Regions from separate parts of the Superficieibacter sp. HKU1 genome, predicted to be linked through region 1. Evidence: predicted binding sites of a transcription regulator. Region 1 holds the regulator's gene; the other holds the start of a gene.
The links. Region 1 encodes PurR, which represses purine synthesis genes. Its sites were predicted from a motif close to CANGCAAACGTTTGCNTG; they were not measured.
Positions count from the first base shown of each region.

Region 2: tusA (sulfurtransferase TusA) is a predicted target of PurR. The motif match lies at 4,705-4,722, and genes of this name have one in related genera.

Region 1 is NZ_CP119754.1:2,465,059-2,472,353, reverse strand. Features, by position in the region: gene mdtK (MdtK family multidrug efflux MATE transporter) at 1-31, opposite strand, end outside; gene P0H77_RS11820 (riboflavin synthase subunit alpha) at 264-902, shown strand; gene cfa (cyclopropane fatty acyl phospholipid synthase) at 938-2,086, opposite strand; gene punC (purine nucleoside transporter PunC) at 2,374-3,570, opposite strand; gene punR (DNA-binding transcriptional activator PunR) at 3,683-4,612, shown strand; gene purR (HTH-type transcriptional repressor PurR) at 4,614-5,639, opposite strand; gene P0H77_RS11795 (YnhF family membrane protein) at 5,937-6,026, shown strand; gene P0H77_RS11790 (MFS transporter) at 6,192-7,295, shown strand, end outside.
Region 2 is NZ_CP119754.1:331,645-338,939, reverse strand. Features, by position in the region: gene P0H77_RS01615 (MFS transporter) at 1-815, opposite strand, end outside; gene P0H77_RS01610 (amidohydrolase) at 990-2,639, opposite strand; gene P0H77_RS01605 (PLP-dependent aminotransferase family protein) at 2,744-4,273, shown strand; gene tusA (sulfurtransferase TusA) at 4,400-4,645, opposite strand; gene P0H77_RS01595 (7-cyano-7-deazaguanine/7-aminomethyl-7-deazaguanine transporter) at 4,813-5,478, shown strand; gene P0H77_RS01590 (DcrB family lipoprotein) at 5,554-6,114, shown strand; gene P0H77_RS01585 (MFS transporter) at 6,115-7,295, opposite strand, start outside.

The DNA of each region.
Region 1 (7,295 bases):
GCTGACGCGCTTCGTTGAGATACTTCTGCACGTGAACACCTTTAGTATTGTTGTTATTTGAGAGACTAAAAAAGCCGCCATAAAAGGCAGCAGGAAAGAATTAACAAGAGGTTATGCTGCTATTGTAACGAGGATTATCTATTAAGCCAGTGAAAAAGTGGATAGCGCACAGTCTGGACTGGCAAGCCTATTTTCCACCTGTTATTGTGCCTGACAGAATGGCGGGGAACAGACCGCCTTGATGGCATACAGGAGTTAAAAGCATGTTTACTGGTATCGTGCAGGGCACTGCAAAAATTGTGTCCATTGATGAGAAACCCAATTTCCGTACTCACGTCGTGGCATTACCCGACGATATGCTTGACGGGCTGGAAACCGGCGCGTCGGTGGCGCACAACGGGTGCTGTCTGACAGTGACAGAAATCAACTGTAATCATATTAGCTTTGATTTAATGAAAGAAACGCTGCGCATCACCAATCTTGGTGATTTACAGCCAGGTGATATCGTTAACGTTGAACGTGCGGCAAAATTTAGCGATGAAATTGGTGGGCATTTAATGTCGGGCCATATCATGACCACGGCTGAGGTGTCGAAAATTCTTACCTCAGAAAATAACCGTCAGATCTGGTTTAAATTGCAGGACCCGACGCTGATGAAATATATCCTCTATAAAGGATTCATCGGTATCGATGGCATTAGTTTAACCGTGGGAGAGGTGACTGCGACCCGCTTCTGCGTGCATCTAATCCCGGAAACATTACAGCGCACCACCCTCGGCCAGAAAAAACTGGGGCAGCGAATTAATATTGAAATCGACCCGCAAACCCAGGCGGTAGTGGATACGGTTGAGCGGGTACTGGCCGCGCGGGAAGCGGCGCTATTACAGAACGTGGCTGAGTGATGTTAAAAACCCCGGCAGGCCGGGGTTTTTACAGGTTAGCGGGCGACGCGTAAACCATTCTCCACGCCGCGCGAAAAAACCACCTGCCAGAGCTGGATATCCCGGGCACGAAATGCTCCGGCGCAGGCATTCAGATAATAGCGGAACATACGCCTGAAGCGTTCAGAATAATTACCGGCAATTTCTGGCCATGAGGCTTCAAAACGTTCGTACCAGGCCATGAGTGTTTTGTCATAATCGGCGCCAAAATTATGCCAGTCTTCCATAATGAAATGGGGTTCACTGGCAATCGCAATATGGCGCACTGACGGCAGGCAGCCGTTGGGGAAGATATATTTGTTGATCCATGGATCGACATTATTATCCGTTTTTTTCGCCCCAATGGTATGTAACAAAAACAGGCCGTCCGGTTTCAGATTACGATCCACGACATCAAAATAGGTCTTATAGTTTTTAGGTCCTACATGTTCAAACATGCCGACGGACACGATCCGGTCAAATTGATCCTGCAAGTCGCGATAATCCTGAAGCAGGATGGTCACGTCGAGCCCGGCGCAGCGGGCCTGAGCCAGTTTTTGCTGCTCAGCAGAAATGGTCACCCCGGTAACGCTCACGTCATAGTGTTTCGCCATCCATGACGCCAGCCCCCCCCAGCCGCAGCCGATATCCAGCACGCGCATGCCTGGCTCAAGCTGTAGTTTTTCACAAATAAGCTGTAGCTTGGCCTGCTGGGCATCGGCCAGATTATCAGCTTCTTTCCAGTACCCGCAGGAATATTGCATATACGGGTCGAGCATGCGGGTAAACAGATCGTTACCCAGATCGTAGTGCTCTTTACCGACAATCCAGGCGCGCTTTTTACTTTGTAAGTTAATCAGGCGGGTGGCGGCGACACGAAGCACATCTTTCAGGTGGTGCGGTAGCTGAGTATCCAGTCCGGCGCGCAGAACGCGGGTAAAGAATATATCCAGCCGGTCACATTCCCACCAGCCATCCATATAACTTTCGCCTAAACCGAGCGACCCTTCCTGCAGTACTCGCTTAAAGAAATGCGGGTTTTTAACCCGTAAATCACAGGGAGCAGTACCATTAATAGCAATACCTGCGCGGCTTAATAACTCGTTCGTAATGCGATACCAGTCGTCGTTCGGTATGCTAACGTCTTCTATACACGATGAACTCATAGCTTCTCCATCACGCGTATGTGATCAGAACCTTAAAACAGCGTAGATGCTATTTTGGTTTGTGAGAAATCTTACGGGAAATCCGTAAGCCTGCTATCCGACGTAGAAACAGAGGAAGGGAGAAGACCCTTGCCGAAATGCCGTCCATGGGAGAAACGGATGAAATCCATCATCCGCTAAGTAACACTCTTTTATAATAATTTGGCAACAGAATCGAGTATAGGACGCTAAACTCGCTGATTCAATACAAAAATGTTAGCAGCCTAACTAACGGGTCGTTTGTAAGGCTACGCCCGACAGGTTTTTGCCGCCATCTTTTGCTGAGCAGCGCGGCTTGCTACCTGCTGCATCCAGTAGCCTGCGCCCGCCAGCAGCACCGTGATCAGCATCACGCTGGTGGTGGTAAGAAGCGGCGTTGCCACCAGCCACGAGACCACCAGGCTTGCCAGAAAGCACAAGCCGAGCTGGAGGGTATTCTGTAACGCAGCAGCACGCCCGGTCGCCTGAGGGAAAGGGCGCAGGGCCTGTGCCACCACAATCGGGTAAATCGCGCCGTTGGCTATCGCCATCACACAGAAGGGGATTAACAGCGCCGTCAGCGAACTGCCGTCAAGGAGGCCCGTCAGCCAGGTTGCCACCACGCTGAAGGCGTATAATCCCAGAAGCCACGGTAGTAACTGCTCTCCCTGCCATTTTTGCAGCGCCGCACGACAACCATATCCTCCTGCCAGAAATGCAATGGTCTGCGGGACATAGCTCAGGCCAATCGCCGCCGGACCGTAGCCCATTTCACTGAGGATAAAAGGCGAGCCGGTGAGCCAGGCAAAGAAACTGGCCGAACAGGCGGCATAAATCAGTACATTACCGAGATATAACCGTGAGCGCAGCAGCGTGGCAAATGTCAGCTTCTCTTCGCTATCCGTTTTTTGATGCGCGACGGATTTCAGACGCAGTGCCGGGAGCATCAGAAGCAGGGTGATAGCAAATAACGTCGCAAAAATGGCCTGCCAGTCAAAATGGGTCAGGATCCAGCTGCCGAGCAACGGTGCCAGAGCGGGGGAGAGACCCACCAGCGGCATAATGGTGGCGAAGATCCGGTTAACGCGTTGAGCCGGATAATAGTCAGTCACCATCGCCTGCCAGGTCACAGCGGCAGCGCAAACGCCCGTCGCCTGTATAAAGCGCAGCGCCAGCAGCATCGTGGCATCGTGCACCCACAGCATACCCAGGCAACCTACGGCGAAAATGGCCAGCCCGATAAGCAAAATGGGACGCCGCCCGAAGCGATCCGACAGGGGGCCCCACATAAGCTGGGCCAGCGCGAAGCCGGCCAGAAATAAGCTCAGGCTGGCGCTGACCGCGGCGGCCGGGGTATTAAGATCGTGTTGAATCGCCGCGAACGCGGGCAAATACATATCGGTGGCCAGAAATCCCAGCACGCTGAGTCCGGCCAGCCAGACCAGAAACCCTTTTCCAGGCTGCATATACATTCTCTTTTTTACAAGCAGGTGACAGGAGCAAGAGTGTAGGCAGTGCAATAAGACTTGTGAAACGCTAATATTTGTACATTGACATCAAAAAATTTGCAGGCAGAAAATGTGGTCAGAATATTCTCTTGAAGTCATTGATGCGGTTGCCCGCAACGGCAGCTTTAGCGCAGCGGCGCAGGAGCTGCATCGTGTTCCGTCAGCAATCAGTTATACCGTGCGTCAGATGGAAGAGTGGCTGGGGGTGCCGCTATTTGAGCGGCGCCATCGCGATGTAGAGTTAACCCCGGCCGGCAGCTGGTTTTTAAAAGAAGGGCGCACTGTTATCAAAAAAATGCTGATCACCCGTCAGCAGTGTCAGCAAATTGCCAATGGCTGGCGCAGCCAGCTTCCCATTGCCGTAGATAATATTGTCAGGCCCGAACGTACCCGGCAAATGATTGTCGATTTCTATCGCCATTTTCCTGACGTCGAACTGATTGTTTTTCAGGAAGTGTTCAACGGTGTGTGGGATGCGCTGGCCGATGGGCGGGTGGAACTGGCCATCGGCGCAACCCAGGCTATTCCGGTCGGTGGGCGCTACGCGTTTCGGGATATGGGAATGCTGAGCTGGAACTGCGTTGTCTCCTGCGACCATCCCCTCGCAAAACAGCCGGGGCCGTTAAGCGACGATGAGCTACGTAACTGGCCTTCACTGGTGCGCGAGGATACCTCACGCTCGTTGCCAAAGCGCACGACGTGGCTGCTGGACAATCAAAAGCGCGTCGTGGTGCCGGACTGGGAGTCATCGGCAACCTGTATCTCAGCGGGTCTTTGTGCGGCGATGGTGCCTTCACATTTTGCCCGGCCATGGACAGATTCGGGCGAGTGGGTCGCGCTGGCCCTCGAGAACCCGTTTCCTGATGCGGCCTGCTGCTTAACCTGGCAGCAGAGCGATATCTCGCCCGCGCTGGGATGGCTGCTGGAGTATTTGGGAGACAGCGAAACGCTGAACAAAGAGTGGCTGCGGGACCCGGAAGAAACGGCTCCCGCAGGCTAACTTAACGGCGGTAGTCGACGAACGGACCATCGGCTACCGAGCGGCGTTCAATCAGGCGGGGGTGCACCTCAATGGACTTCGATTCAACCCGCTTATTCACAATGCGATCCAGCAGCATATTAAACGCGGCTTCGCCGAGGGAATCTTTCGGCTGATGAATCGTCGTCAGCGCTGGCGTAAAGAAACGGGCATTGCGCACGTTATCGTAACCAATCACCGAAATATCCTGCGGCACGCGCAGGCCCATCTCATCGGCGGCACATAATGCCCCCATCGCCATGATATCGCCACCGCAGAAGACGGCGGTGGGGCGCTGGGACTGATTGAGGATCTGTTGCATCGCCTGATAGCCGGATTCCGGTTCGAAATCCCCCTGGACAATCCACTGTTCAGGGATCGTGACCTGAATTTCGTCCATCGCTTTCATAAACCCGGCCAGACGCCCGGCCCCGGTATTACGTTCCAGCGGACCTGGAATAATACCGATATCACGATGGCCGCGTTCGATCAGATAGCGCCCGGCCATATAGCCACCTTTAAACGCGTTATCAATCACCGAGTCGGTAAAGTCCGCTTTTGATTCGCCCCAGTCCATCACTACCATCGGAATGTGACGGTATTCTTCCAGCATGCTTAATAGCGATTCAGGATATTCAGAGCACATGACCAGTAGGCCATCGACGCGTTTTTGCGCCATCATCGACAAATAAGCGCGTTGCTTTTCAATATCGTTCCACGCATTGCCAAGGATCAGGGTATAACCTTTCTGGAAACAGCTTTTTTCAACCGCTTCAATAATTTCGGCAAAATAGGCCGCTTCACTGCTGGTCGCCAGCAGGCCAATCGACTTGGTGTGATTAACCTTCAGGCTGCGGGCAACAGCGCTGGGAGAATAGTGAAGTTCTTTAATTGCCGCCCACACTGCATTACGCGTATCTTCAGCAACAAAACGGGTTTTGTTGATAACGTGTGACACAGTTGTAGTGGAAACGTTTGCGCGTTTCGCGACATCTTTAATTGTTGCCATTACATCTTACTCCGGACCCTGGCCTGAACGCCTGCAAATAGGAGGGTAAACGTTTGCCTTCACACACCCCTGGCGCAATTTTGCGATCATTGCTTAGGTCGGGAAATCGACACAGAACGTCAGGTGGGGGTCAATGGCTGGTACGCTTATAATTAAGCGTGGAATTTTGGCCGATCCTGATGAAAAGGGAAAGAGAAAAAATGTATATCAATCTAAATCCTGCAAGATTTTCGCCGTTAAGTGTGTAAAAATGAACAAGCTCACTTTTCACAGGGTCATAACAAGGAGTAAAAATTGATGAGTGCCGATCTTAAGTTTTCTCTGGTAACGACCATTATTGTGCTGGGGTTGATTGTTGCCAGCGCATTGGTTGCCGTTCTGCATTGATTCATCCGAGGGAGAGTCTTCTCCCTCACGCCGCTTTTGCGATTTTGCACCTCTCAGCAAAACTCTTTTGCATTTTGCCTCACTTTCGTTTTTTTGTGATTGATGTCATGCTTTTGGCTTCTTTGCGTCGTGTCGTGGTGATGTCGGCCAAAACGGAGTCTGTTCATGAAAGTTAATTTTCCCCTGCTGGCGCTGGCTATCGGTGCGTTTGGTATTGGCACCACCGAGTTTTCTCCGATGGGATTATTGCCCACGATTGCCAAAGGGGTCGATGTTTCTATTCCCACTGCGGGTATGCTTATCAGCGCCTATGCGATTGGCGTAATGGTCGGTGCTCCCATCATGACGCTCCTGCTTTCCCACCGCGCCCGGCGCAACGCGCTAATCTTTCTGATGGCGATTTTTACCCTCGGCAATGTGCTTTCTGCGATTGCACCCGATTACACCACGCTGATGCTTTCCCGTATTGTCACCAGCCTTAACCACGGCGCGTTCTTTGGTCTGGGATCGGTGGTTGCCGCAAGCGTGGTGCCAAAACATAAACAGGCCAGCGCGGTGGCGACCATGTTTATGGGGCTCACCATCGCCAACATTGGCGGCGTTCCGGCGGCCACCTGGCTGGGTGAAGCGATTGGCTGGCGGATGTCCTTTCTTGCGACGGCGGGTCTGGGGGTTATTGCCATGGCGAGCCTGTGGTTCTCGCTGCCAAAAGGCAGTGCAGGGGAGCGGCCCAACGTGCGGCAGGAACTGACGGTGCTGCTGCGTCCGCAGGTTCTTAGCGCACTGCTGACGACCGTGCTGGGGGCAGGCGCGATGTTTACGCTTTACACCTACATCGCGCCGGTTCTGCACAGTCTGTCTGCGGCAACGCCACTCTTTATTACTGCGATGCTGGTCCTGGTGGGGACAGGGTTCTCCATCGGCAATTATCTCGGCGGTAAATTTGCCGATCGTTCAGTGAATGCCACGTTAAAAGGTTTTCTGCTGTTATTAATTGCGATCATGCTGGCTATCCCGCTGCTGGCCCGCAATGAGTTTGGCACGGCGTTAAGTATGCTGGTATGGGGTGCCGCGACATTTGCCGTGGTTCCACCGCTGCAAATGCGCGTTATGCGCGTGGCCAGCGAAGCGCCGGGCTTATCATCGTCGGTGAATATCGGGGCGTTTAATCTCGGTAATGCTTTAGGGGCGATGGCCGGTGGAGCGGTGATCTCCGGCGGGCTGGGTTATAGCTTTGTTCCGGTAATGGGGGCCATCATTGCGGGCCTG
Region 2 (7,295 bases), 2.1 Mb from region 1:
TAACGCTCCCACTTCAGCATAATGGCCAGCACGATCAGGCCGAACACCACCAGTACCGGCGCAGGAGAAATCCCCATCACGGTGAACGGCGCGTTAAACGGCGTGATAAGCCCCCAGCTTGAGACTTTCAGGAAACCGAGGATCAGGCTGAACAGACCGATAACCGTCAACAGGACGCCCGGCAGATCGAAGGTCACTTTGCGCTCGGGCTTCGCAGGCGTCGGCACCAGGAACGATCCGGCGAAAATAACAATGCATAGCCCGGCAATGGCCGCGAAGGCGGCGCGCCATCCCAGATGATCGACCAGCAGCCCACAGATAATCGGCCCAGCGGCAAACGAGACGCCGCTCGCCGCGCCAATCGCGCCAAACGCGACGGCCTGCTGCGGACCTTTGTAGTTACTGGCGATAATCCCCAGTACCGACGGGATCATAAAGCTGCCGCCGACCCCGGAAAGCAGACGTGCACCGTAGGTAAACACTTCCATATTCGGTGAAAAATACGCGGTCAACTCCGCTAAAAACAGCAGCCCGCAGCCGATACGAAACGTTTTTTTCCAGCCGACGATCAGGCCGATCATCCCGGCCGCCACCATTAACGAACCGGCAGCCAGGGAATACATGGCGTTCGCAATATTCACTAAATCCATCGACGCATGGAGGTCGGCGACCAGCGCGCCGGTCGCAATGCTGAGCGTCGCATTGTCGCCGGAGGTGGAAAGCTGGGCCAGACACAGTACCAGCAACGGTAGCCATTTCATCGCCGTCGTTGCGTCAGCATCACGCGACGCCGAAGGAGAGACAAAAGAAGACATCGTTATGACCTTTTTAAAAGCAAAAGAAACCCGCCAGCCGCCAGGCCGGAAAAGGGATAAAAAGTAGTACAGGTGAGGATCCCATCTGAGGTTGATGACAAACCGTCCGTGGAACACGGGGAAACACCCACGTTGTCAGCGGTCTCTGATGAGGATCTCACCTGCACATTAACGTTAACGAGGAATAGGCTGTACCCGACCGCCGAGGACGGTGCCCCATACGCCGATATCTTTCAGCTTCATTGGCTCAACGGCTAACGGGTCCTGCTCAAGCACGGTGAAGTCGGCATATTTGCCGCATTCGATACTGCCGATCAGGTGATCCAGCTTCATGGTGTAGGCTGCGCCCACGGTCATCGCGTGCAGCGCATCGGCGACGCTAATCTTCTCACGCTCGCCCAACACGCGGCCGCTGGCGGTCACGCGGTTAACCGCGCACCAGCCGGTAAACAGCGGATTGACCGGGGTAATGCCGCAGTCGCTGTGGAACGCAAAGGGAATTTGATGGCGCACGGCGCTGCCGCAGGCATCCATCCGGTTAGCACGCTCCGGTCCCATCGTTTTCGCGTAGTGCTGGTCGCCCCAGTAGTAGATATGGTTACTGAAGAAATTCACGCACATCCCCAGCGACTTGATACGCTTAAACTGATCTTCGCGCAGCATTTGCGCATGTTGCATGGTCGCGCGATGGTTTGCCGCCGGGATACGGTTTAACGTCTTTTCAACCGCCTGAATAAAGGCTTCCGAGGCTTCATCGCCGTTGCAATGGCAGTGCACCTGATAGCCGCGGGACATGATTTCATAAACCTGCTGATCAACCTGCTCCGGCGTGGCGTTCCACGCGCCGTTTGCGCCGGTTTTATAGTAGCCCGGCGAGAGCATACGCCCGGAGCCACCCTGAATGGAGCCATCGAGGAAGATCTTCATCGGTCCGAATATCATCTTCTCATGACCGTGCTTCATCATGTCAGCAGCAAACTCGACGGCTTCCACAAACGGTTTTTTCACAAACGGAGGGCCGTAAGCGACCAGCAGGCGGATCGGGAAGCTGTTCTCACGCGTCATGCGGATATAGTTAGCGGCCAGCTCAGGGTTGTTAAAATCCGTCAGACCCATATCTGCCGCGCTGGTGCAGCCCGCGCGGAAGGCTTCCTGGCCAAAATTGCGAATAGCGGTTTCCGTCGTTAACGCGTCCCAGAAACCATATTTGTTCAGGATGGGGCCCATTGCGGCGAATTCGACCAGCTCACCGTGCAGGGTGCCGTCGGCATTCTTCACGACGCCTTCAATGGTACAGTCATCGAAAATACCGCAGTCATGCAGCGCAGCGGTATTCGCGCCCATCAGGTGAATGCTCATGTGGATAACGGCAACCGGGCGAGTCGTGGAGACGCGATCGAGATGCTCGCGGCCCAGCTTTTCGCTGCCGAAATAGATAGGATCGACGCCCCAGGCGATCAGCGGCTCGTTCGGATCGGTCATGGTCCGCTCAATCGCCTGTAGCGTGGCGACAACGTCGTCAAACGAACGGCAGCCCTTCCAGACCTTGCCGGTATAATCCGGGCGATCGTAGTAGCCCACGTAAGGGAATTGCCACATGCCGCCGCCGGTGGCGTGCGAGTGCGCTTCAATAAGGCCCGGCATCAGCACTTTGTCAGCGAACGTGGTATCCAGCGTATAGTCGCCGAACCCTTCCAGTTCTTCAAGCGATCCCACGCTCAGGATCCGATCACCGCGTACCGCAACGTGCGTGGCTTCCGGCAGCGAGGGGCACATGGTGATAATTTTTTTAGCCTGATAGATTACGATAGCATCGGTCGTCATATCTTTGCCTTCGATGTAAGGGAGAAGAATAAGAGTGGCGCTATGCTAGGCCGCTTGTTTGGCGTATAAAAGAACCAAAAACCGGCAATATTAAGGTACCAATTTTGACGACGCCCCTGCCTTTTGAACTTACCGGCATCACGCTTGCACCTGGCCGAAAAAGAAGCCAGCAGCTTTATCTGGCGCTTCGTGAACTCATTATAAGCCAGCCGGAAAGCGGCGGGAGCAAGCTGCCCGCAACGCGTGAACTGGCGACCATGCTCAACATCTCGCGCAACACGGCCATCATCGCCTATGAACGGCTGTGCGCTGACGGTCTGCTGGAGACGCGAACCGGCGATGGCACGTATATCACACTGATGCACAAGGCCAAATCTGCCCACGGCATTCTGCCGGCGCTGCCTTCCGACGCTCCGCTACATGACGGGATGAATCTTGCTATCGCCGCCCGCTTTAACCGTCATGTTGTCCACACCGATCAGCCGCGGGCGTTTCGTATTGGCCTGCCGGCGCTGGACTGTTTCCCGTTTGAGACCTGGTCACGGCTGCAAAACCGCTTCTGGCGGCGCGAGCCGGTTGCCTATATGGGGTATGGCGATCCGGCCGGGGATAAACAGCTCCGGGAACTGATTGCCAACTATCTGCGCAATGCTCGTGGGTTAAAATGCGATCCTGCCCAGGTGCTGGTGACGCTGGGCGCGCAGCAGGCCATCATGGTCTGCGCCGCCATGCTGTTAAATACCGGCGATGAAGTGGTGATAGAAAATCCCTGCTACTGGGCGGCCGCGGGCGCATTTTCCTGCCTTGGGGTTCACATCAATCCGCTGGGTGTGGACGATGAAGGAATGATGACGCAAGGGCTGGCGGCGATCCCGAGAGCGAAGATGGCCTATGTGTGTCCCTCCTGCCAGTACCCGCTGGGTGTCACGATGTCACTGTCACGGCGGCTGGAATTGCTCAACTGGGCGACTGAACGTCAGGCGTGGATCATTGAGGATGATTACGACGGCGAATACCGCTATAACGGCACGCCGCTGATGCCGCTGGCGGCGCTGGATGAAAGCCACCGGGTGATATATATCGGTTCGTTTTCAAAAGTCATGTATCCCGGCCTGCGCCTGGGCTATCTGATCGCCCCGCCGCAGCTGGCGGATAAACTGACATTATTACGCACGCTTTCCACGCGCCAGCCGCCGATGAACGATCAGCGCGTAATGGCTGATTTTATCGCCGAAGGGCATTTTCAGCCGCATATCCGTAAAATGCGCAAAGTGAGCCGGGCGCGCCGCGATGCGCTGCTCACCGCCTGGCGCGCGCAGTTATTGCATATCGGCGACATGCCGGAAGTTTCATCGGGGCTTCAGGTGACGGTGCGCCTCACATCGGCTGAGCAGGAGCAGTTGCTGGTCGCGCGTGCGCTTGCCGCCAACATTGAAATAACGCCGTTAAGCTCTCTCTGGCTGCCGCACGCCACCGAAGATGACAACCACTACGGGCTGATCCTTGGTTTTGCGGGCATTAGTGAAAACGAGATTATAACTGCGGTGCAGCGTTTGAAGGCGGTCTGGCCGGACGAGGCGGAGATGGCTTTCGCCAGGCGACGCGGTACTCTGATGTGCCGGAGCAAAGCGTAGTTTTGGGTGCATCGTTTGCCGGGTGGCGGCTTCGCCTTACCCGGCCTACAGGTTATTTGCCACCTGTAGGCAAGCGCAGCGCCGCCAGGCATCATTCCACGGTATAACGTGTATCCGCAGGCTGAATTAATGCCCTTTGCGAATCAAATACCGATACGGCAACGAGCCGGTTTCCTGCGCCACCAGCTCATGCTCCATAAACGTACAAAACCCTGGAATATCGCGGGTTGTCGCCGGATCGTCGGCAACAATCGCCAGCGTTTCACCCACCTGCATATTACGCACGGTTTTACGCACCATCATGACGGGCTCCGGGCAGCGAAGGCCCAGTGCATCAAGGGTATGGTCGGCAGTCGAAAACGAATCGGTCATGGTCATCTCGCGTTATTCAAAACGGCGATAGTTTACGCCGCCTTTTTTGTGACGCAAGTCAGGTTAACGATTGCGTGAAAAACAACCGTTGCAAAGCGCGGCCAAAGCAGTATCATGCGGCGGTTTTCATTGGGTTCCCTCACCCCAACCACTAAAAAGGTCACAACATGATGCAGTTTACCTCCGCTCAGCGCATGAAGGCGCTGGTCTGGCTATCGCTTTTTCACCTGCTGGTGATCATCTCCAGTAACTATCTGGTGCAGTTGCCGATCTCGATTTTCGGTTTCCATACCACCTGGGGCGCGTTTAGCTTTCCGTTTATCTTTCTGGCAACCGACCTGACCGTGCGTATTTTCGGCGCACCGCTGGCACGACGCATTATCTTTGCGGTTATGGTTCCGGCGCTGCTGGCGTCCTACGTTATTTCCTCCCTGTTTTATATGGGCGAGTGGCAGGGATTCGGCGCGCTGGCGCACTTTAACCTGTTCGTCGCCCGTATCGCCGCGGCAAGCTTTATGGCCTACGCGCTGGGGCAGATCCTTGACGTACACGTCTTCAACCGCCTGCGGCAAAACCATCGCTGGTGGATGGCACCGACCGCCTCGACGCTGTTCGGTAACGTCAGCGATACCCTCGCCTTCTTCTTCATCGCCTTCTGGCGCAGTTCCGATCCCTTTATGGCGACGCACTGGGTAGAGATCGCGCTGGTTGATTACAGTTTCAAAGTACTCATCAGCCTGATTTTCTTCCTGCCGATGTACGGCGTGGTGCTGAATATCCTGTTGAAAAGGCTGACGGATAAATCTGATTTCTCCGCATTGCAGGCGGGTTAAAGGTTCGGCGTTGCGGTTGTGTTAAGATAGGGTCATGAGCCATTCATGGCCGTTTATCGAATAAGGAAGAAGTCAATGCGCAAGATGGTTAAATATGTCGGTATTGGCCTGCTGGTGATGGGGCTTGCGGCCTGTGACAACAACGACTCGCCGTCCTCGTCCGCTCAGGCGGCCTCGACGGAAAGCAATGCCACCGGTCAGCCTGTTAGCCTGCTGGATGGGAAAGTGACCTTCTCATTACCGGCGGATATGTCTGACCAGAGCGGCAAGCTGGGAACTCAGGCCAATAACATGCACGTCTATTCCGACCCGACCGGGCAGAAAGCAGTGATTGTTATTGTTGGCGATGACACCAGCGAAGGTCTGGACGTACTGGCGAAACGTCTTGAAGATCAGCAGCGCAACCGCGATCCGCAGCTTCAGGTGGTCTCTAATAAGCCGCTGACCGTAAAAGGCCATGAAATGCAGCAGCTCGACAGCATCATTTCTGCGAAAGGCCAGACCGCATGGTCTTCCGTGGTACTGAGCAAGGTTGACAACAAACTGCTGACCCTGCAGGTTACGCTGCCTGCCGACGATCAGCAGAAAGCGCAAACTGCCGCGGAAAATATCATCAATACCGTTGTGATTAAATAATCACGCGGCGGCTTCCGGTGGCAACATCGGAGGCCGTGTTTTTAACCGCCATCCCAGTAATAACGCGACTGCCACCAGCCCCGCCGACGCCAGATAAATCACCGGTACGCCCGCCCAGGTCATCAGGAGTCCGGCCAGCGGTCCCGTTATCCCCAGCGACATATCCATAAATACCGTATAGGTCGCCAGCGCCGATCCCTGATTCTCCTGCGGTACCGCCTTCACGGCCACGACGCCCAGCGCCGGGAAGACCAGCGAGAAGCCTGCCCCCGTCAACAGCGTGCCGATTTTCGCCAGCAGCGGCGTTTCCGCAATCCCCACCAGCAACAGCCCGGCGATTTCGACCACAAAGCAGAGCATCGCTACGTTCAGGCCGCCCAGCCGGTTAATCGCGTTCGGAAACAGCAGGCGGGTACCCACAAAGGCGCAGCTAAACAGGGTCAGGGCGAACGCCGCGCTGTCCCAGCCTTTTGCGTCATAGAACAGGGTGATAAACGTGGCGATCACGCCAAAGCCTGACGAGGCCAGCGCCAGCGCCATGCCGTACAGCCATACCCGGCCCAGCACGGCGCGAAACGACATCGGTTTCCCCCGGCTGGCTTTCACCGCCGCTCTTGGCAACGCACACAGCAGCGCGACCAGCGCCACCGCCATAATAATCAGCGACAGTCCGCGCAGTCCCGCCCAGTGATAACACAGCATGCCCAGCGGCGCGCCCATCGCCATCGCGCCGTAGGTCACTATGCCGTTCCAGGAAATCACCCGTCCGATATGCCGCGATCCGACGACACCAACGCCCCACAGCGTCGAACCGGTGCCGGCAAAACTCTGCCCGAAGCCGAGGATCACCCTCCCCAGACACAATAGCGCCAGGCTTAAGATGGGCCAGCCGCTGCCGGAGGCGGCCAGCAGATAGCTGACGCCGCTGAGGAAACAGCCGCAAAGGCCAAAGACGACGATTTTTTTTGGTCCCAGCAGGTCGGCGTAGCGCCCGGCGTGCGGACGGCTAAGCAGGGTAGCGAAATATTGCAGGCTGATGACCAGCCCCGCCCAGAAAGCGCTGAATCCCATTACATCATGCACATAGCCGGGAAGGACCGCCAGCGGCAGACCGATAGTGAGGTAGCTTGCGAAGTTAAAAATAGCGACAGACAGGATCCGCAGGTTCAGGCGTAAGCCGC